2 regions of the Pseudovibrio sp. SCP20 genome follow, and region 2 is predicted to be linked to the other one. Evidence: predicted binding sites of a transcription regulator. Region 2 holds the regulator's gene; the other holds the start of a gene.
The links. Region 2 encodes PhoB, which activates phosphate uptake and scavenging genes when phosphate is short. Its sites were predicted from a motif close to TGTCATNNANCTGTCAT; they were not measured.
Positions count from the first base shown of each region.

Region 1 (10,342 bases), on a different contig from region 2:
CGCTGGTTCGCATTGAAGACAATGCTGCGGTTGAAAGCGGCATCAAGCAGGTGGATGCGGCTGTTGAGGAACGGCTTGGGCTGACCTACGACCAGTTCAAGCGCACGGTTTTGTTGGCGCAGGGCGATTTTGATGCTTTCCTGAAAGCCAATGACAATGAGCGGGCTGCGCTTCTTGAAAAAGTGACAGGCACCCAGCGCTACAGAGACATTTCCAAGCAGATCTTCCAGCGGTTTTCTGAGGCCAAAGATGCTGTCGGCAAGCTGGAAGAAAAGTCTGATGTGGCCGGTCTTCTGGAAGACGAGGAACGCACCGCGCTTGTTGGTGAGCAGGGTGAGCTGGAAAAGCAGTCTGCCTCCGTTCAATCGGATATGGATGCCATTGCCAAGTCTTTGGGCCATCTGCAAAAGCTGGATGAAGCCAAGACCAAGCTGGCCTCTGCCCATGATGAGTTTGTTGCCCTGAAAGCGCGCCATGAGAATGCGCAGGCCAAGCGGGATCTGAAGGCACAGTTTGAGCGCATCAAGTCTCTGGAGCCGGTGAACCAGCGCGTGGTGGATGCGGAGCGCGATGTTGCTGGCACGCGTGCAACTGCTGAAAAAAGCCTGGTGATGCTGGAAGCTGCGCGTACGGATCTGGCTGCCAAGGACGAGCAGGCCAAGCAGGCTGATGCGCTGTTCAATGAGCTGGAAGCTGAGCTGACCAAGCTGACACCAGAGTGGAGTGCTGCTGAGCAGCTGGACACCAAGCTGGGTGAGCTGGAAACGGAAGGCAAGCAGCTGCGCGAACGCTCTGATGCGGCCAATCTGGATGCCAAGCAAGCGGAAGATGCGCTGGCGGCACACACCAAATCTCTTGAAGAGCAGAAAGCCTTGCAGGCCACTGTGAAAGAGCAGATGGCCCGGCTGAGTGCGACCAAAGTGCTGAAAGAGCGCCGGGACAGCCTGTTTGCCGATCTGGAAGAGTATGACCGGGTTCAGATTGCGCTTTCCAAGGATGCTGAACGCCTTGTTGAGATGCGCAAGCGTGAGAACGAACTCACTGAGATCCAAAGCAAGCTTTCCGCTGAGCTGGCGCAATTTGCGTCTGATCTAGACGGCTGTGAGAGTGATGTTGCCTCCAAGAAAGGCGAGATTTCCGCTCTTGGCGCCAACGATGCCCGCAAGAGCATGGAGCAACTTTCTGCTTTCCGTCAGCGGGCTGAGAAACTTCAGGAAACCTCTCGCAATTTCGTGAAGGCCAAGCGGAACAAGCAGGCTGAAAGTGCGACCTGGCAGAAGCTTGTAGACCAGATGGAAGGCCTGCAGGAAGCCAAGGAGAAAGCGACCCGGGAACTGACGTTTCGCGACGAAGCCCTCGAAAAAGCGCGTGGGCTCTCCACCCTTGCTGAAGCGGCGCAAGGGGATCAGGTAAAGCTGCTGCGCGCCGGATTGGTTGAAGATGCACCTTGCCCGGTTTGTGGCTCTGACGATCACCCCGTAGATACACAGGAGGGCCGGGCTGCGCTGGATGCGCTGTTCGGCGACGTGTTTCTACAGCGCAAGGAAGCGGAAGAAGCTCGCACAGCTGCGCAGCGAAACCTAAGCGATATAGAGCGAGAGCTTGCTGCCTGCGAAGCTTCAAAGAAAAATGCTTTGGAGCAGGCGGAGCGGTTTGAAGCAGAGACGACTGCATTTGAGGCAGACGCTCAGCAGCAATGGAGTTTGCTTGCAGCTCCGTTCGTGCTGTCGTTTGCGCTGGATGCTTTGCTTGAAACGCCAGAGTTGCTGGATACGGTGCTGGCTCAGGTGACGTCCAAAGCCGATGCTTTGCGCGCAGTGCTTGTTCAGGACGATGAGCTGCGCAAAGAGCTGGAGCAGTTGGAAACCAAGCTTCGTGAACTGCGTGATGCACATAAGAAAGCGGCGGGGGATCAGGCTGGAAAAGCTGAAGAGGTTTCTTCCATCAAGGTGGAACTTTCCGGTGTTGAGGGTCGTCACAACGAGAACTCTGAGGCACGGTTGCGATTGGAGCAACGGCTCAGCGAAACGCTGCTGGCTGGTGGCATGGTGTTTGGGTCCCTTGGTGATGAGTTACCAGCGCTGAAGGTGAGCTTGCAGGACCGCATCAGCACGTGGGAACAACTTGAGCAGCAGGAGGGGACAACGTCTGCCGCGCTGCAATCACTGGAGCAGAAGACCAGTGGTTTGAGCGAGCGGCATGGTGGCCTTGCTAAGACTGCCGCTGACTTGCAAGGGCAGCTTGAGAAACTTCGGGCGCTGCATCAGGAGCGGTTTGCGGAGCGCAAATTGCTGCTGGGTGGCATGGCGACCGGGGCGCATCGTGCAGCATTCACTGAAAAACATAGCAACGCAAAAGAATGCATAAAAAACGCAAGTAACGCACATAGCAACGCAAAGGCCGAGTTTGGCCGTGCGGAGGCTGGACTGGCTGCTGCGAAGGATGCAGAGGCGAAGGCAGGTGCCGCGCTAATTGATTGTGCGGAAAGGCTAAATGCTGAGCTTGCGGGGCTGGGGCTGACGAAAGACGCCTATGACGGCTTGCGGGAGAGGAGCGCTCACGAGCTGGAGGCTTTGCTGGCTGAACTGAAGGCGCTGGATGATGCTTACGTTGCAGCGCAAACTGCTGTTTCGACTTGGGAAAAGGAGCTGGCAGCGGTTCAGGCAGAGCCCTTGCCGGATAAGTTGCAGCCGGAGTTATCCTCTCAGCTGGAGGCCACCAAGCAGGCGCTTTCTGAGTTGCAAGTGAAGCGCGGCGTTCTTTCAGAGAAGCTGCGCGTGGATGCTGAAGCACGGGAAAAAGCCCAACAAATCATGGGTTTGCTGCTGGAGGCGAAGGAGACAGCCAAGACGTGGGGCGCGATTTCTGAGGCAATTGGCTCTGCGGATGGCTCCAAATTCCAGAAGGTGGCGCAGGGTGTTACTCTCGATTTGCTGGTGGAGCTTGCCAACAAACAGCTGCATCAGCTTAAACCACGGTACCAGCTGAAACGGGCTGATTTCGGTCTCGGCATCTTCGTCATCGACCGTGATATGGGCGACACACCACGCTCCACCCGCTCGCTAAGCGGCGGAGAACGCTTCCTTATTTCGCTCAGCCTCGCTCTTGCGCTGTCTGGTTTGGAGGGACGTCAGTCGTTCGTTGACACGCTCTTCATCGACGAAGGCTTCGGCTCACTGGACGCAGAAAGCCTCGATCTTGCCATTGATGCGCTGGAGATGTTGCAGGGGCAGGGGAGAAAAGTTGGTGTCATTAGCCATGTGGAAGCGCTGAAGGATCGAATTCCGGTTCAGGTTCAGGTGGTTAGGCAGGGTGCCGGACGCAGCCGCGTGGCGGTGAATGCGCCAGCAGGGTGGTGATAAGTCCTGCTGGCTTCTTGCGGTTTTGCTAGAAGAGTGCGGGCTTAGTCGCCCGCATCACTCATTTCCTGACTTTGCATAGCTGCTTGTTTTTCCTTCTCTTTTAGCTTCAGAGAAGTTTCCTGCAGCGCAGCGATGTACTGGTCCAGCGCCTGAATTTCCAGATTGGCATTGCTGACATGCTTCGCTGTTTCTCCATCCATAATCTGCGGACGGCCAATCAGGTAGCCTTGCACCTCATCGCAGGATTCATTGCGCAGCAGCTCTAATTCTGGTTCAGTTTCAACACCTTCGGCGATGACTTCCATACCCAGAGCCTGTCCCAGATCGATCACGGCGCGGATGATGGCTGCCAGTTCCGGTGTCTGAGTTACCCCACTGACAAAACTGCGGTCGATCTTGAGGCGATCAAACGGGAAGCGGCGCAGATAGCTGAGGGAAGAGTAGCCGGTACCAAAGTCGTCCAGCGCGATGGTGATACCTAACTCCTTGAGTTGTCTCAGGGTATTTAGTGCGCGGCGGTCATCGTGGATCAGGACGCTCTCTGTGATTTCAAGCTCTAGGCGCTCCGGGGTCAGGCCACTTCGTGCCAGTGCGCCTTCCACTTCCTGAATAAGATACTCATCACAGAACTGCACCGGACTGAGGTTCACACCTACACGATACCGCTCCGGCCACTGAGACGCCTGCGCACACGCTTCGTTCAGCACCCAGCGACCAATCGGGATGATCAGACCACTCTCTTCCGCAACCGGTATGAAGTTGTTAGGAGCGATCAGGCCTTTCTCCGGATGGTTCCAGCGCAGCAGTGCTTCAAAGCCGACGATGGAACGGGTGTCTGAGCGCGCCTGTGGTTGGAAGTGAAGCTGAAGTTCTTCATTTTCCAATGCGTTACGCAGATCACCTTCCATGGTTCTTCTCAGCAGGATGGCTTCTTCCATCTTGTCTTCGAAGAACGCAAAGGTGTTTCTGCCAGCTTCTTTTGCCTCGTAAAGGGCAATGTCCGCCTTGGACATCAGCTCATCAGGATCGGTCCCATGCTCCGGAATAATCGCGATACCGATGCTGGCGCTGGTTCTGATCGTGATGTTGTTGCCCACATGGATTGGCTTAGACAGGACTTCGATGATCTTGTTGGTGAGCAGACCGACTTCTGCCGTTGTCTTCAGATTGACCTGAATGATCGCGAACTCATCTCCGCCCAGACGGGCAACGGTGTCGTGGTGTGTGACACAGGCATTGAGACGGCGGGCGACAGTCTGGATGAGTTTGTCGCCGACGGGGTGGCCGTATAAGTCATTGATATCCTTGAAACGATCCAGATCGAGAACCATGACGGCGGAGATGGTTTCTTCTGCGCTAGCCTGGTTTTCGATAGCTTGCTGGAAGCGCTCGCGGAAGTAGGTTCGGTTCGGCAAACCCGTCAGCATGTCGTGCTGGGCAAGGTGCAGAATGCGGGCTTCGTCTTCCTTCTGCTTGCGCATGTCACGCACTGCAGAGACGCGGAGGTTCTCGTCTCCCACCTCCATCAAGCGGCCACGCACTTCTATCGGAATGCGCTCACCAGTCTTGCTGAGCAGGATGACTTCATTCGGTGTTGGCTCATTGGCCTGAATGGCTGCACGGGCTTTCTCGCGGTAGTCCGGGGCCACGTGAGACAGCAGGCTGGAGCCACGCATTTCGCCTGCGGAATAGCCGAGAAGCTCGTAGAGAACGTGGTTACACTCGACAATGATACCGTCAGTTGAGATGGCGAGACCTTCGAATGCGCCTTCAGCGAATGTGGCGAGTTTGCTGAGTTCTTCCTGCTGCTTACTGTCTGAAGTTTCGCTGATTTTTCGCCGCTTCTCATCGCTCTGCAGCTTGTCGAGGAATGAGTTGAATAGGGAGGCGAGGCGTTCTTGTGGGTCTGTATCGCGAACTGGTAGGCGCTCATCCAACTTGGCGTCATGCCAGACCAACTTGCCGATCAGGTTCTCCATCTGGCTGATGGTGCTGACGATTGGAGAGTCGTTCAGATCAATCTCATCGGCTTTCTGGAACATGCCAGAGTACTTGAAGACTGAGAACAGGATCAGGCCTGTCATAAAGGCCCAAAGGGACGTCAGAGAAGCGCCAACGGCTTGGAGAACGAAGTTGTCGAAGGTCCAGCCCGCCAGAACATTATCTGATGGAAGTGCCAGAGTGTAGCCAAAGAGGCCCACTAATGAGCCGATTCCGAGGCTCGTGTAGTAGATCGTGACTTTGTGGGTCTTGGTTCGGATGAAGACAATACGGGCAGCTGTGACTGAAAGGGCGGAGGCCACGAGTGATAAGGCTGCTACGCCTTCGATCGTCAGGTGTTGCGCATTTCCAAGTGCCGATGCAAGACCGCCGATCAGGCTCAGCAGAATAGTTGGATACATTACCTTTCTTGGCGCAAAGAAGCCAAAGAGAACACCCAAGGCAACAGAGATGCCCGCAGCGACCAGAACGTTGTAGATCGCAGCGCCCAGCTCACCAGAGTAAATGCTTGTGTTGCCAACTGAAAAACCAATGCCACCGACAGCCATGAGAGCTGCACCAGCTTTGATCTGCAGCACATTGTAGTTTTGTGTATTGCGCAGGATATACTCAGGCAGTGCAGGCGAGTTCTTGATGCCGGTGACGAAAATGCCGGAGAATGCCACAAAGGTTGCCAGTAGGGTGACGACCGTTCCACCTCCGATTTGCTCAAAACCTACTGAAAGAACAGTGCCCTGACTGATTGGATGTAAGAGCAGCCCCTGTACGCCTTTCAGGTAGGCTGGGTAGATGACAGCACCAACTGAGAGTGCAAGGATGATGGTTGCGCGGAGTGTGAGCTGATGTGACAGGGGCAAGTATGCGATCACTGCAATCATGGCGGCCATTGCGGCGTGGATTGCTGCGGCATGGACCTCGCTCTGAGGGATGAACTCGACCTCTGACTGCCAAAGGGTCAGCTGAGCTGTGACATCCGGCAGGTTCAGAGTGGTGTCAATCAACAAGCATGCCGCAGAGCTGATTACGATCAGAAGCAATGCGCGGTTGAAAAAGCGAGATGCCCGCATGCGTTCCTGAATGAACAGGCTGGAATACACGACAAGTATTCCAAGAACACCAAGCGCAAATAATCCCACGGACAAAATGGTCCATAGGTTCTGCTGCTGTGTCAGGAGTTCTGCCTGATTTAACGAGCCTTGAAAGCTGGTGTTCGCTGGATCAAAAATTGACGCATACGAAGACACCGACATGAAGTGTAACGATAAACCAATCAGCGTAAGTAAGAGCAATACTGGAAGTAAAAGGGCTCGGAAATGCATTTTGGTACCCCAAGAAATTCCTGGGCATAATTGTTTGAAATTGTTGCGCATTTATTAAGAATTCTAGGGAGTTGAGGGTTTCATCCTAAAAAGTATCGAAAAGAGAGGCGTATATGACGTTTATCTGACGCTTTCAAAGCAAATTGATGAAAATTGTAAGTAAAAGTTTCGGTGATTGAAATTACTTATATACGTGAATACTCGTATTTGTCTTCAAGTTGAGAGAAAAGAGATTCCGCCCGTCAATCATGATTCTCTTCTCTTTTCACAACTGCATTTAGTTCATTTTTTATGGGCAATTGATGTGCATTGTAGGTCTCCATCTTGCTTGAACAGCTTCTGGGTGATCTTGAGCGATGCAGTGGTCCAGCTTGTTTTTATACTCCGCAGTTTCAGTCATGCAGCCAACCGGTGGTGAGCGGGATAACATCCTGCCGAGCTGGAGTTCCACCACAGCACGCCACGGGATTATTGAGAGCATTGAGCGCATGGGGCGGACGGAAAGCCCGGAGTTCGTGGCGCTGGAAGACCGAGTGGCCGTGCTTGTGGGCGATGGGGCATTGTGGAGTACCGCTGTACAGAGCGCTGACAATAAGGTCGTACCACCCAATGCTGACGGAGATCTTGGCAGTTTCGCTGACTACAGCGAAAGCGTGCGGGCTCATTTGTCCCTCAACGGGCCGAAAGCGGTTGGTGCCAAGTATCGGGAGTTCGCCTATCAGCCTTTAAAGGAACTGGTGGGTTTCCTTAAAGAACATCACTTCGAAATCTGGGTGCTGAGCTTTGGTGATCATGAAGTGGATCGCACCATGGTGGAGCTGAACTATGGTCTGCCGCGTTTCCGGGTTATTGAAGTGTCAGCGACCTCCAGTGAAACCCCGTCTTTGAAGTTGGCGCGTGCGATCTGGGATCGGATTGGTGCAGCACCTACGGTTTTTCTGGGCCGGACACAGACAGATCTGGGATTGTTGAAGTTGGCAGGGAAGGGCGAGGGTACTTTGAAAATTCAGATTGCGTCTGGCCAGAGTGGGGTACAGGAAGCCTCCGGCACAACTCCAGATAAGGTCTCTGGAAAGGTTGATTCATGGAGCTTTGTGATTTCACCAGAGAGACATTGGCTCAGGAAGTTTTCGTGGCAGGCTCCCTCTGTGACCAGCCTGAGTAAGAATTAGTAAAAAATACTGAGACTTTCGTTGAGGTCTCTCAGAGATATATTTGAGTTGTTCTAGTTTTAATCGATTGAAGGACTGACTAGTTTTGTAACAATGAATAATTTCTGCTGTTTCAGAAGTAATTTTATTTATTTTGATGAAGATCAATGAAGGGATGGGGCACTCTGATATCTCTAAATGCAGCTTCGGCTGGCACTCGGATGGGGGAGTGTCAACTTTCTTAAAGGCGTGTACCACCGGGTACACGCCTCTTTTTTTGCCTGCAGCTTGTAGTGGCTTCTTCTGAGTAGAAACCTCAGGAGTTGAGCGTTTTCCCAACCTCCTCTTATTTCTAGTTGTGTCTTCTCCTGGAATTTACGATATTCCGGCTGTTGGGTTCTATAGAAGCCAAGCTTCTTGGATGAAAAGGGAATGCGGTAGGGATGACCAAAGATGGGCCCGAGCCGCAGCTGCCCCCGCAACTGTTACGTGGTGCGTTCCTCATAAAAGCCACTGGAGATGATCTCTGGGAAGGCGAGTGATGCAAAAGCCATGAGCCAGGAAACCTGCCCGACACAACATAAACTCAAACCGCACGGTGGGTGCGAAGAGGAGCATATTAAATGCATATTGAACCGGGTTACGTTTCTGCGGCCAAGGTTATTGCTGCCAATGCAGGTGCCGTCGGCGTTTTTGTTTGGGGCTGTAAAGAGCAGATCTCTGAATTTCTGAAAGAGCCGCTTACTCCGCTGAAAACACTTTTGGCTGCTGGTTTCTTCTCCATTTTCATGCAGAGTTTCCATATGTCTGTCGGACCGTCCGAGCTTCATTTTATTGGGGCTATGGCGATGTATCTGACGCTCGGCTTTACACCTGTTCTGCTAGGGTTTGCGATTGGTCTGTTGTTTCAGGCGCTCGCTTTCGACCCGCAGGACATGTACCACCTTGGCGTCAACAGCTTGTCTTTGATGCTGCCGCTGATTTCCGTTCATTATCTGGGTGGTAAGCAGCTGTTTGACAAAGACCTGACCAAACGTCTGAGCTTTGCTCAGATCCTGAAGCTGGATGCTATGTACTATGCTGGTGTGACTGGCATGGTTGGCTTCTGGCTGATGATTGGCGAAGTGGCAACACCATTTACAGCATGGGCGCAGTTTGCCTTGTCTTATCTGGCAATTGTTGTTTTTGAGCCGGTTGTGACCTTCATTGCTGTGAAGGGCCTGAAGGCTATTGAAGACAACGCTGTGGTTCGGACTCTTACCGTGGTTCCGCAGCTGAAGATGGCGTAAGTTTCTACGGGTTTACTTGTAGCAGGGGCGGCGGTTTTTACTCGCTGCCCTTTTTCTTGCTTTCGCGAAGCTGGCGGCTTTGCAAAAATCCTGATTTTGGAAGAAAAAAGCGGCGGATTTGATCTTCGCTGAAGTGTTATGGATTGCCCCGTGGCGCAGCTTCCACTATGAGTGCTTCCCAGAGAATTCTTAGTTTACACAGATCAGGAGATGCAGGCAGTCCATGGCGCGCCAGTTCATCTATCACATGCACGGGGTCTCCAAGGCCTACGGTGCTAAAAAAGTACTCGACAACATTCACCTGTCTTTCTACCCGGATGCGAAAATCGGTATCCTTGGTCCTAACGGTGCAGGTAAGTCCACTCTTTTGAAGATCATGGCTGGTCTGGATAAAGAGTACACCGGTGAAGCCTGGGCTGCTGAAGGTGCCAAGGTTGGTTACCTGCCGCAGGAACCACACCTTGACCCGGACAAGACCGTCTTTGAAAACGTGATGGAAGGCGTTGCGCACAAGCAGGCGAAGCTGGACCGTTACAATGAGCTGATGATGAACTACTCGGATGAAACTGCCGAGGAAGGTGCTCAGCTTCAGGACGAGATCGACGCTCAGGATCTGTGGAACTTGGAAAGCCAGGTAGAGATGGCAATGGAAGCGCTTCGTTGCCCTCCATCCGACAGCCCTGTGACCAACCTTTCCGGTGGTGAGCGCCGCCGCGTTGCGCTTTGTAAGCTTCTGCTTTCCGAACCAGATCTTCTGCTGCTCGACGAACCAACCAACCACCTGGACGCTGAAACTGTTCACTGGCTGGAGCGTCACCTGCGTGAGTTCAAGGGTTCGGTTCTGATCATCACCCACGATCGCTACTTCCTTGATAACGTGACTGGCTGGATTCTGGAGCTCGACCGCGGTCAGGGCATCCCATATGAGGGCAACTACACCACATACCTTGAGAAAAAGACCAAGCGTATGGAGCAGGAAGGCCGTGAGAACATGGCTCGCTCTCGTGCGATCAAGCGCGAAAAAGAGTGGATGGGTATGTCTCCGAAAGGCCGCCAGACCAAGTCCAAAGCCCGTATTAAGGCTTATGACGACCTGCTGGCTGCTCAGGAAGAGCGTATGCCAACCATTGAGCAGATCATGATCCCGGTTGGTGAGCGTCTTGGTAACAACGTGATCGACGTTGAAAATGTTTCCAAGGGCTTTGGTGATCGCCTGCTGA
Region 1 is NZ_JBYMDH010000003.1:411,982-422,323, reverse strand. It holds gene AC3CB2_RS14535 (AAA family ATPase) at 1-3,359, shown strand, start outside; gene AC3CB2_RS14530 (EAL domain-containing protein) at 3,404-6,499, opposite strand; gene AC3CB2_RS14525 (acid phosphatase) at 7,039-7,854, shown strand; cobalamin riboswitch at 8,211-8,421, shown strand; gene AC3CB2_RS14520 (energy-coupling factor ABC transporter permease) at 8,457-9,122, shown strand; gene ettA (energy-dependent translational throttle protein EttA) at 9,346-10,342, shown strand, end outside.
Region 1: the regulator PhoB is predicted to act here: its motif matches at 6,796-6,812, upstream of AC3CB2_RS14525 (acid phosphatase).

Region 2 (10,342 bases):
TGCTTGGCGGTCTGTGGTACGGCAACCGTGCCATTCGCCCCACAATGCGGGCTCGTCATTTTGTAGAGCGCACCGTCATGGGATTGCTGATCCTGTGTTCCGCTGTTGCGATCTTCACCACCATCGGCATCGTGCTCTCACTGATCTTTGAAAGCCTGATGTTCTTTCGCCAGATCCCAATTCTGGACTTCGTCTTCGGCACCCACTGGAGCCCGCAAAGCGCGTTTGAAGGGGCTGGTGCGGAACACGGCGAAGCGAACACCAAGATCTTCGGCGCAATCCCGCTTCTGGTCGGCACCATGCTGATCACAGCAATCGCAATTATTGTGGCTGCACCAATCGGCTTGCTCTCGGCGATTTACCTCTCTGATTACGCAAGCACTCCGGTCCGCGCCATCGCAAAGCCAGTTCTGGAAATTCTGGCTGGTATCCCAACAGTGGTCTACGGCTTCTTCGCTGCGCTCACCGTGGCACCATTCATCCGCGGCTGGGGCGAAAGCATTGGCCTGTCAGTCAGCTCAGAAAGTGCTCTGGCCGCTGGCCTTGTCATGGGCATCATGATCATCCCGTTCGTCTCCTCTCTTTCTGATGATGTGATCAACGCCGTGCCCCAGTCTCTGCGTGATGGCTCTGCCGGTCTGGGTGCCACCAAGTCCGAAACAATCCGCCGTGTGGTTCTGCCAGCGGCGTTGCCGGGCATCGTCTCGGCGCTGATCCTCGCCATCTCCCGCGCCATTGGCGAAACCATGATCGTGGTGATGGCAGCAGGCCTTGCCGCCAACATGACAGTGAACCCACTGGAAGCAGTAACAACCGTGACCGTGCAGATCGTCACCTTGCTGGTCGGTGACCAGGAGTTTGACAGCGCGAAAACACTCGCAGCGTTTGCTCTCGGTCTTCTCCTCTTCTGCATCACACTTGCTCTGAACATCTTCGCTCTGCGCGTCGTGAAGAAATATAGGGAACAGTATGATTGATATCGCTCAGGACACTGCCGGTTCCGCAATTGGCGGACGTGTCAAAGGCATTCCTTCCGGCGTCCATACGACAGACGAAGCTCGCAAGCGCCTGAAAAAGCGCTACAGCATGGAAGCGCGCTTCAAGGCTTACGGCATCGGTGCCATTGCATTGGCCGCAACCTTTCTGGTTCTGCTGCTCTTCACAATTGTCGGCACTGGCCTGCCAGCTTTCACCTACAACTACGTGAGCGTGCCGCTGAACCTGAGTGCTGAAAAGGTTGATCCAGCCAATCCGGCAGGCGCCAGCTATAACAAGATCATCCGTGATGGTCTGAAGGCTGAGCTGCCATTTGCATCCGACCGCAAAAACCGCCGCGTGCTTTACTCGCTGGTGTCCTCCGGCGCCAACGTCATCCTGCAAAAGCAGGTGGTCGCCGACACATCCATGCTGGGTGGAACCGGTCCAGTCGCTATCCCGCTTTCAGATTTCGCAGACCTTTATGTCAAAGGCCTGATCACGCAGAAAAACGAGATCGCCACAACAAGCGCAGCAACCGTTTCCGGAACCGAAGGGCAGGTGACCATCACCGCCGAGAAGCCGGAGTTCGGTGCACTCATCGCCGCGCTCAAGTCCTACTACGAGAACGAAATCACACTGCTTTCAGACAAGATCGAAGCCCGTGGCCGTTCTGAAGTCAGCGTCAACACCAAGATCACAGGCCTCCAAACCCGCCTGAAAAGTGAAAAAGATCCGCTGGTTGTGCAGCGCCTGACGTCTGAAGTTGAGAGCAACAGAGAAGCTCTTGAGAAAATCAAGTCCACTCTGGAAACTCGCAAAGCTGAACTGGCCGTTCTGCAGGGTCATCTCGCCAATGTTGAGAACGGCGGAACACTCAACAACAAGATGCCAAGCTTCTTCGTGAACGTGAACGGCGGCACCATCAAAGCGGAGAAGGTCACGCCAACCAGCGTCACTGGCACCGCCTTCATCCCGCTCAGCTCCGATGCCGCCGCCGCTGCTGGTCAGTGGGGCGTTGAAGAGCTGGAAACACCGGAAAGCTTCCGCAAATTCTCTGACAAAGAAATCGCTTACACTGATTATCTGGTCTCCAAAGGCTCCATCGAGAACCAGTGGAACTCCATCTTCTTCAAGTCCGGTGCAAGCCGTGAGCCTGAGATGGCGGGTATCTGGGGTGCAGCTGTTGGTTCCTTCTGGACCATGCTCGTTACCTTGTCTCTGTCGTTTCCGATTGGTGTGGCTGCCGCGATTTATCTGGAAGAGTTCGCGCCAAAGAACCGCTGGACCCATCTGATTGAGGTGAACATCAATAACCTGGCAGCGGTTCCGTCCATTGTGTTTGGTCTGCTCGGTCTGGCGGTGTTCCTCAACGTCTTCGGCTTGCCGAGATCTGCGCCGGTCGTCGGCGGTATGGTGCTGGCGCTCATGACCCTGCCAACCATCATCATCGCCTCCCGCGCAGCCCTTCAGGCCGTGCCGCCGAGCATCCGCGAAGCAGCGCTGGGTGTCGGAGCCTCCCGCTTGCAGGCAGTGTTCCACCATGTGCTGCCACTGGCAATGCCGGGTATTTTGACCGGAACCATCATCGGCATGGCGCAGGCTTTGGGTGAAACTGCACCACTTCTCATGATCGGCATGGTGGCCTTCATCGTTGATATCCCGGCAAGTCCGGTGGATCCGTCGACCGTACTGCCGGTTCAGATCTTCATGTGGGCAGACTTCCCCGAACCTGCCTTCCAGCAGAAAACCTCTGCTGCGATCATGGTGCTGCTCGGCTTCCTGATCTCGATGAATGCAATCGCAATCGTCCTTCGTAAACGTTTTGAGCGCCGCTGGTGATTTGAAAGGCAAGATCATGGCATTGGAAATGACCACAGACACCGAGAGTGCAATGGATACAACAATAAGCGCCCCACCAGCCGTATCCGCTGAAGGCGAAACGCTCAAAATGCGTGGCCGTGACGTGAAAGTGTTTTACGGCGACAAGCAGGCTCTGCACGGCGTGGATCTGGATGTACGCAAAAATCAGGTGACAGCGCTGATCGGTCCATCCGGTTGCGGCAAGTCCACCTTCCTGCGCTGCCTCAACCGCATGAACGACACCATCGACATCTGCCGCGTGGAAGGTGACATCCTTCTCGACAACGATGATGTCTATGACCCACGCATTGATGTAGTGGAACTGCGTGCCCGCGTTGGCATGGTGTTCCAGAAGCCGAACCCGTTCCCGAAGTCCATCTTTGAGAACGTGGCCTACGGCCCTCGCATTCACGGCTTGGCGCAAAGCAAGGCCGATCTGGAAGAGATTGTCGCCAGCTCCCTGCAGCGCGCCGGTCTGTTTGAGGAAGTGAAAGATCGTCTGGATGAGCCGGGAACCGGCCTCTCCGGTGGTCAGCAGCAGCGCCTGTGCATCGCGCGTGCAATCGCTGTGTCTCCGGAAGTGATCCTGATGGATGAGCCATGTTCCGCGCTTGACCCGATCGCCACCGCAAAAGTGGAAGAGTTGATCGACGAACTGCGCCAGAACTACACCATCGTGATCGTAACCCACTCCATGCAGCAGGCGGCACGTGTTTCGCAGCGCACTGCATTCTTCCACTTAGGAACACTGGTGGAAGAGGGGCTGACCAACGACATCTTCACCAACCCCAAAGACCAGCGCACGCAGGATTACATCACTGGCCGTTTCGGTTAAGAATAATAGGCAAGGAGGTCTAAGGAGATCATCCGATGAAAGATCATATCGTCTCGTCCTTCAATGAAGAACTGAAAGAGTTGGCCGGACGTGTCGTCGAAATGGGCGGCCTCGCAGAAACACTTGTACATGATGCCGTCAGCGCACTGCTGAGACAGGACCGCGAGCTGGCAACCCGCACCATTGCCGCGGACAGACGCCTCGACAACATGCAGGCCGAGTTGGAAGAGCTGTGCATCTCCGTGATCGCACGCCGCCAGCCAATGGCAAGCGACTTACGCGACATCATCGCCGCCATGCGCATCTCCAATGATCTGGAGCGCGTTGGCGATATGGCCAAGAACATCGCCAAGCGGACGCTCGCAATTGAAAGCGAATTCAACAACAAACAGTTGGCGGTTGGCGTAGAACACATGTCCGATCTGGCGCTGGAACAGCTTAAAGCCGTTCTGGATGCCTACACTTCCGGTGATCTGGAAGTCGTCCAGCGCGTGCATCTGCGTGACGATGAAGTAGATGCGCTCTACACCAGTCTGTTCCGTCAGTTGCTCACCTACATGATGGAAGACCCACGCTCCATCACCATGTGCGCCCACCTGCTGTTCTGTGCAAAGAACATTGAGCGCATCGGTGACCATGCGACCAACATTGCCGAGAACATCTACTACATGATCTCCGGAAATCAGCTTCCGGTTGATCGACCAAAAACGGACGAACTGGCAGACAGCAGCGCTGTCTGAGACGTGCTGCTCTCTGGGAAGCTGCAAGCCCGGAAGGCGACCACGTTGAACAAAGGTTTGGAGTGTCGGGTTCATTACGCGGCACTTCATGTGTCAAATCAGAGGGCGGCTTCGCGTTTCTGATAAGAAAAGACGCAACTACAAAAGGTTAAAGTGGTTTACATGCACAGTGATGACGGTAAACTGCTTTACAACAGAAGGTGCAAAGAGAGCACTAGGGTATGCCTAAGATACTGATTGTAGAAGACGAAGAACCGTTAAGCCTGCTGCTGAGATACAATCTCGAAGCGGAAGGCTACAATGTCGACGTATGCGCAAGAGGAGATGAGGCGGAACTCCTGCTGCAAGAAAGCCAGCCGGACCTGCTCTTGCTGGACTGGATGCTGCCCGGCCTCTCCGGTATCGAGCTTTGCCGCCGTCTGCGGGCACGTTCAGAAACCGAACGCATGCCAATCATCATGCTCACGGCACGAGGTGAAGAGTCTGAACGCATCCGCGGGCTGGCAACCGGAGCCGATGATTACGTCGTCAAACCTTTCTCCATCCCGGAGCTTATGGCCCGTGTACGAGCGATCTTCCGCCGTGCTCTGCCGGAAGTTGTCTCCACCATGCTCAAGTCCGGCGATATTGAGCTGGACCGCGAAACCCACCGCGTCCGCAGAACTGGCCGCGAAATCCACCTCGGCCCAACCGAATTCCGCCTGCTGGAGTTCCTCATGAGCGCCCCAGGCCGCGTCTACTCCCGCGAGCAACTGCTCGACGGCGTGTGGGGACATGATGTTTACGTGGATGAGCGCACTGTCGACGTCCATGTGGGCCGCCTGCGTAAAGCCATCAACAAAGGCCGCATGAAAGACCCGATCCGCACCGTCCGCGGTGCCGGTTACGCGTTCAACGACCAGTTTGCAGTCGGGTAACTGATCTCTGCTATATGCGCATTGTGAAGCTGCATCTCTGATCCGGAGGTGCAGACTAAAAACAATGCGGATAACAAATGAAAATCAAGACGGTTGATAGAGCAACCGCTCATATCTACGACAATCTCTGCCAGGCTTACGAGGCAGAGTTCTCACCTCTCACGCACAAACAGCCTGACGCCAACGGTCTGTTCGCCAAGGACACGCTGCTGGAAGGCAACATCACCGGCTATCTGGTGTACAGCAACGACCTCCCGGCCGGACTGGCCGCCATCAAGCAGGATGAGCAGGAGGGGTTCGAAGTCTGTGAGTTCTACGTCGTGCCTTACTACCGACGACATAAGCTGGGCCTGCAGTTTGCCAGCGCGCTGTTTGATCAGATGCCCGGCAACTGGCAGATCAAACAGATCGAAGGCGCTGACCACGCCACCGCCTTCTGGCGCGCAGTGGTAAGCGACTACACATTAGGCCACTATCAGGAAGACAGCTACAACGACCCGTACTGGGGCAATGTCACCCGCCAAACCTTCAGCGCGCAGAAGCACTAGGCCTCAACCACAGGCGGGATAGTCGTTACATTACAGGCATCCAGACAGCAAAAAGCCGGGCACTGGACCCGGCTCATAACGCTTGCTTTCAGTCTGTTTTAGCTGGCGCGGCGGTTGCGGCGGTCGCTGACTGGCTGATAGGCAATGCTGCGGTGATGCGCGCAATACGGTGTGCCTGCATCTGACTGACGACCGCAGAAGTAGAAGTCTTCAGAACCCGGATCGCCAATTGGCCACTTACAGGTGCGTTCGTTCAATGTCAGGATGGATGCGCGTTCGGAAACCGGAATAAAGATTTCTGCGACTGGGACGGGAGCGATTTCGGTCTCGATCGTTTCAATTGGCTCAACTTTAAGAGCGGTGGCGCCTGCCACTGTTGGCTGAACTTGTCGAGGAGTAGGAGAGGGAGCTGCTGCTGCGACCGCTTCGGTCACTGTCGGTTTGATTGGAGAAGCTGTTCTTGCCGCTGGGGCAGTTGCCTTTCTCGTCTTGGTTGCACCGCCCCCTGATTTAGCACGCCCTGAAAGCCCGAGCCGGTGAACCTTACCAATTACGGCATTTCGGGTCACATTGCCTAGTTCTCCAGCGATCTGGCTTGCGCTTAACCCGTCTGCCCAAAGCTTGGTTAGTAACTCTACACGTTCTGCTGTCCAGCTCATTAAAGGCCCCCGTCTTCCTTCAGTGGCGCGCAAAACAGTATTCGCTCAGCTCGGACGTATCCGAATTTGCCGCTAACCTGAGCGTGTGTGCTTGCAGCGATCAGTAACTACGAGATGGTGTATAACTCTTATCGCACAGTACTATATCGGCGTTCCTACGAGCAATAACCTCAAAGAATTGAGGTGGGGAAGACTCTGGTTTTCCCCAGAATTGCCGTACTACTACTTACCTATAACAGCCTTCTTGTGGTGGGAGAAGATTATCAATCTAAAGAATAGGAGCTGTTTGTTAAACCAAGTTCCACCGCATTCTTTCCAACACAAAGTAAGAGCTGATAGCGTTACCCCGTTGATATTTAATACATATATTTACCACTGAAAAACAACTAGTAAAAAACACTAGTAAACTACAAATTGCAGTGCAGATGCACTCGCCGAATGACACCTTCATATGACGCGGTACACGCTAGAGGTGTATTGAATAAACCTTAAGAGATATGGAAAAAAACTGGCCAGTGAAGAGGGGATTAGACCTCTACTCCATCATTTAAAAATGCCACAATGTGCCCTTCCTCAGGTAGCAGACCAACCGGAATGCACCGATAGGAAGCACAAAAAGCCGGCTGCCCATTCCTGAACAGGAGTAAGGTATTGCTGGCAATACGTGTTATTGACTGCCCTGAGGGAACGCGGTTTATATGTCGCTTCCCTTACAACCGGACACCTTCGGGTGTTGAATGAAGCGCCAGATGGCGTTTTTTGTTTTTGTAATAACCAAGATTTTTGAGCCCAGAGCTCAATCCATGAGGAGTGAGAAATGACGACTTCGTCGCTAATGCAGACTTATGCACGTTCAGACCTGGCGTTTGAGCGTGGGGAAGGTGTCTGGCTTTATGCGGCTGATGGTCGACGATACATGGATTGTGCCTCGGGTATCGCCGTCTCCGGCTTGGGTCATGCGCATCCGAAGCTCGTTGAGGCGCTGAAAGGCCAGGCTGAAAAGCTGTGGCACGTCACCAACCTCTACACCATTCCAGAGGGTGAAAAGCTCGCAAAGCTGTTGACAGACAACACCTTTGCTGACGTTGTGTTCTTTACCAACTCCGGTACGGAAGCAACTGAAGGTGCCATGAAGGCAGCGCGTCGCTACCACTTTGCCAAGGGCAACCCGGAAAAGAACCGCATCATCACCTTTGAAAATGCGTTCCACGGCAGAACCATGGCAGCTCTGGCTGCTGGTGGTCAGCAAAAGTATCTGGAAGGCTTCGGTCCAGCACCGGAAGGCTTTGATCAGGTGCCAGCTGGCGATTTGGAAGCAGTCAAAAAGATTGTTGGCCCGCAAACCGCAGCCATCATGCTGGAGCCTGTTCAGGGCGAAGGCGGCATCCGCTCCATGGATCCGGCTTTCTTGAAAGGCCTGCGCGAGATCTGTGATGAAAACGACCTGCTGCTGATCTATGACGAGATCCAGACGGGTGTTGGCAGAACCGGCAAGCTCTTTGCCCACGAATGGGCTGGTGTTGCACCAGACCTGATGGCGATTGCAAAAGGCATCGGCGGTGGCTTCCCGATGGGGGCGTTCCTCGCAACCAATGAAGCGGCCAGCGGCATGGTGCCGGGCGTGCATGGCACAACATTCGGCGGCAACCCGCTGGCGATGGCTGTCGGCACCGCTGTTATGGAAACCGTCCTGGAGCCGGGCTTTCTGGAAGCCGTTCAGGAAAAAGGCCTGATGCTAAAGCAAAAGCTTGCCTGCATTGTAGACCAGCACGGCGACGTGTTTGAGCTGGTGCGCGGTGAAGGCCTGATGCTTGGCCTCAAATGTAAGGTGCCAAACACCCAGCTGCTGGTTCACATGCGCAACAATGGCTTGCTGCCGGTTGGTGCGGGAGACAACGTGCTCCGCATTATGCCGCCAATGACCATCACCGCTGAAGAAATTGACGTGCTCGCCCAGAAAATTGAAGCCGCTGCTGCGGACATGGAAAACGAGCTGAAAACTGCCGAGACTGCCAAATGACTACACTGACAAAACCACAGCACTTTCTCGATATCAGTGATTTTTCAAGTGACGAACTTCGTCACATCATGGATGTCTCCAAGCAGATCAAATCCACCCGCAATGGCGTTCATCGCGGGCAGGGGCCTCTGGCAGGCAAAGTGCTGGCCATGGTCTTCGAACAGCCATCCACCAGAACCCGCATCTCCTTTGATGTGGGCATGCGTGAGCTTGGCGGCGAAACCCTGATGCTGACCGGTGCAGAAATGCAGCTTGGCCGTGGCGAGTCCATTCCGGACACCGCCCGCGTCCTGTCCCGCTTCGTCGACATGATCATGATCCGCATGCTGGACCATGATGCCGTCAGAGAGCTGGCAGAGTATGCAACCGTGCCTGTCATCAACGGTTTGACCAAGATTTCACATCCTTGCCAGATCATGGCAGACATCATGACCTTCGAAGAACACCGCGGAAGCATTAAGGGTAAAACCGTTTCCTGGGTGGGTGACAGCAACAACGTTCTTTATTCTTGGATCGAAGCGGCATCCAAATTTGACTTCAAAATTAACGTTGCCGCACCAAATGAACTGACAGTACCTCTTGAATGGATCGAAAAGGCCTATACATCCGGTGCTGAACTTTCAGTAACAGACGATCCGTTTGCTGCTGTTAAAAACAGTGATTGTGTTATCACCGACTGCTGGGTTTCCATGGGTGACAGCGATGCTGAAACCCGTCACAACATGCTGGCTGCCTATCAGGTGAACGAACGCCTGATGAGTGAAGCCAACGATTCAGCCCTGTTTATGCACTGCCTGCCTGCACATCGTGGGGAAGAAGTGACAAATGAGGTGATCGACGGCCCGCATTCTGTGGTATTCGACGAGGCAGAAAACCGACTCCACGCCCAAAAAGGCATTATGGCGTGGTGCATGGGTGCATCGCCTCAAGGATAAAGCATATCGCTGAAAAGTGGCTGCCGGTTTTCAGGTGACGATATGCGCAAGCATAGTGCATATCGCTGAAAAGTGGTTGTCCGGTCTTCAGTCGAAGATATGCGCAAGGATAAAAGAACAAGATGACAAATACACCTGCTCAACCGACCGCCGCCGGCGTTGACGCTGTCGTTCCATTTGCTGTTGAAGCACTGGACGTTCGCGGTCGGGTTATCAATATGGGGCCGGTGCTGAACTCAATGCTGGCGCGGCACAAGTACCCTGCGCCAGTAAACAAGCTGCTGTCAGAGGCAATTGTCCTGACATCCATGCTTGGCAGTACCCTCAAGTTCGAAGGTCGCCTGACCCTGCAAGCCCAGACAGACGGTGCAGTCTCCATGCTGGTGGTAGACTTCAACGCACCAGACGGCCTGCGCGCCATGGCTCAGTTTGACGAGGCAAAGGTTGCTGAAGTCGCAAGCAAGGATGGCTTCAAGCCAGACCAGCTGCTCGGCAAAGGCCATCTCGCCTTCACCATCGATCAGGGCGCCCATACCAGCCGCTACCAGGGTATCGTGGTTCTGAACGGCACCACTCTGGAAGAAGCTGCGCATGAGTACTTCCAGAAGTCCGAACAGATCCCGACATTCGTTCGCCTCGGCGTTGCTGAAGTGCTGACCAAGGCAGAAGAAGGGGGTGCAGAGCACTCCTGGGCTGCTGGCGGCATAATGGTTCAGTTCCTGCCACAGTCTCTGGATCGCCTGAGACAGGCAGACATCCATCCGGGCGATGCTCCGGAAGGACACGAAGCTCATCAGGTCGACGAAGACGACGCATGGGTCGAAGCACGCTCACTGGTTGAGACCGTGAA
Region 2 is NZ_JBYMDH010000001.1:354,494-364,835, forward strand. It holds gene pstC (phosphate ABC transporter permease subunit PstC) at 1-977, shown strand, start outside; gene pstA (phosphate ABC transporter permease PstA) at 970-2,817, shown strand; gene pstB (phosphate ABC transporter ATP-binding protein PstB) at 2,870-3,673, shown strand; gene phoU (phosphate signaling complex protein PhoU) at 3,709-4,413, shown strand; gene phoB (phosphate regulon transcriptional regulator PhoB) at 4,635-5,330, shown strand; gene AC3CB2_RS01650 (GNAT family N-acetyltransferase) at 5,408-5,878, shown strand; gene AC3CB2_RS01655 (GcrA family cell cycle regulator) at 5,977-6,537, opposite strand; gene AC3CB2_RS01660 (aspartate aminotransferase family protein) at 7,355-8,557, shown strand; gene argF (ornithine carbamoyltransferase) at 8,554-9,492, shown strand; gene AC3CB2_RS01670 (Hsp33 family molecular chaperone) at 9,615-10,342, shown strand, end outside.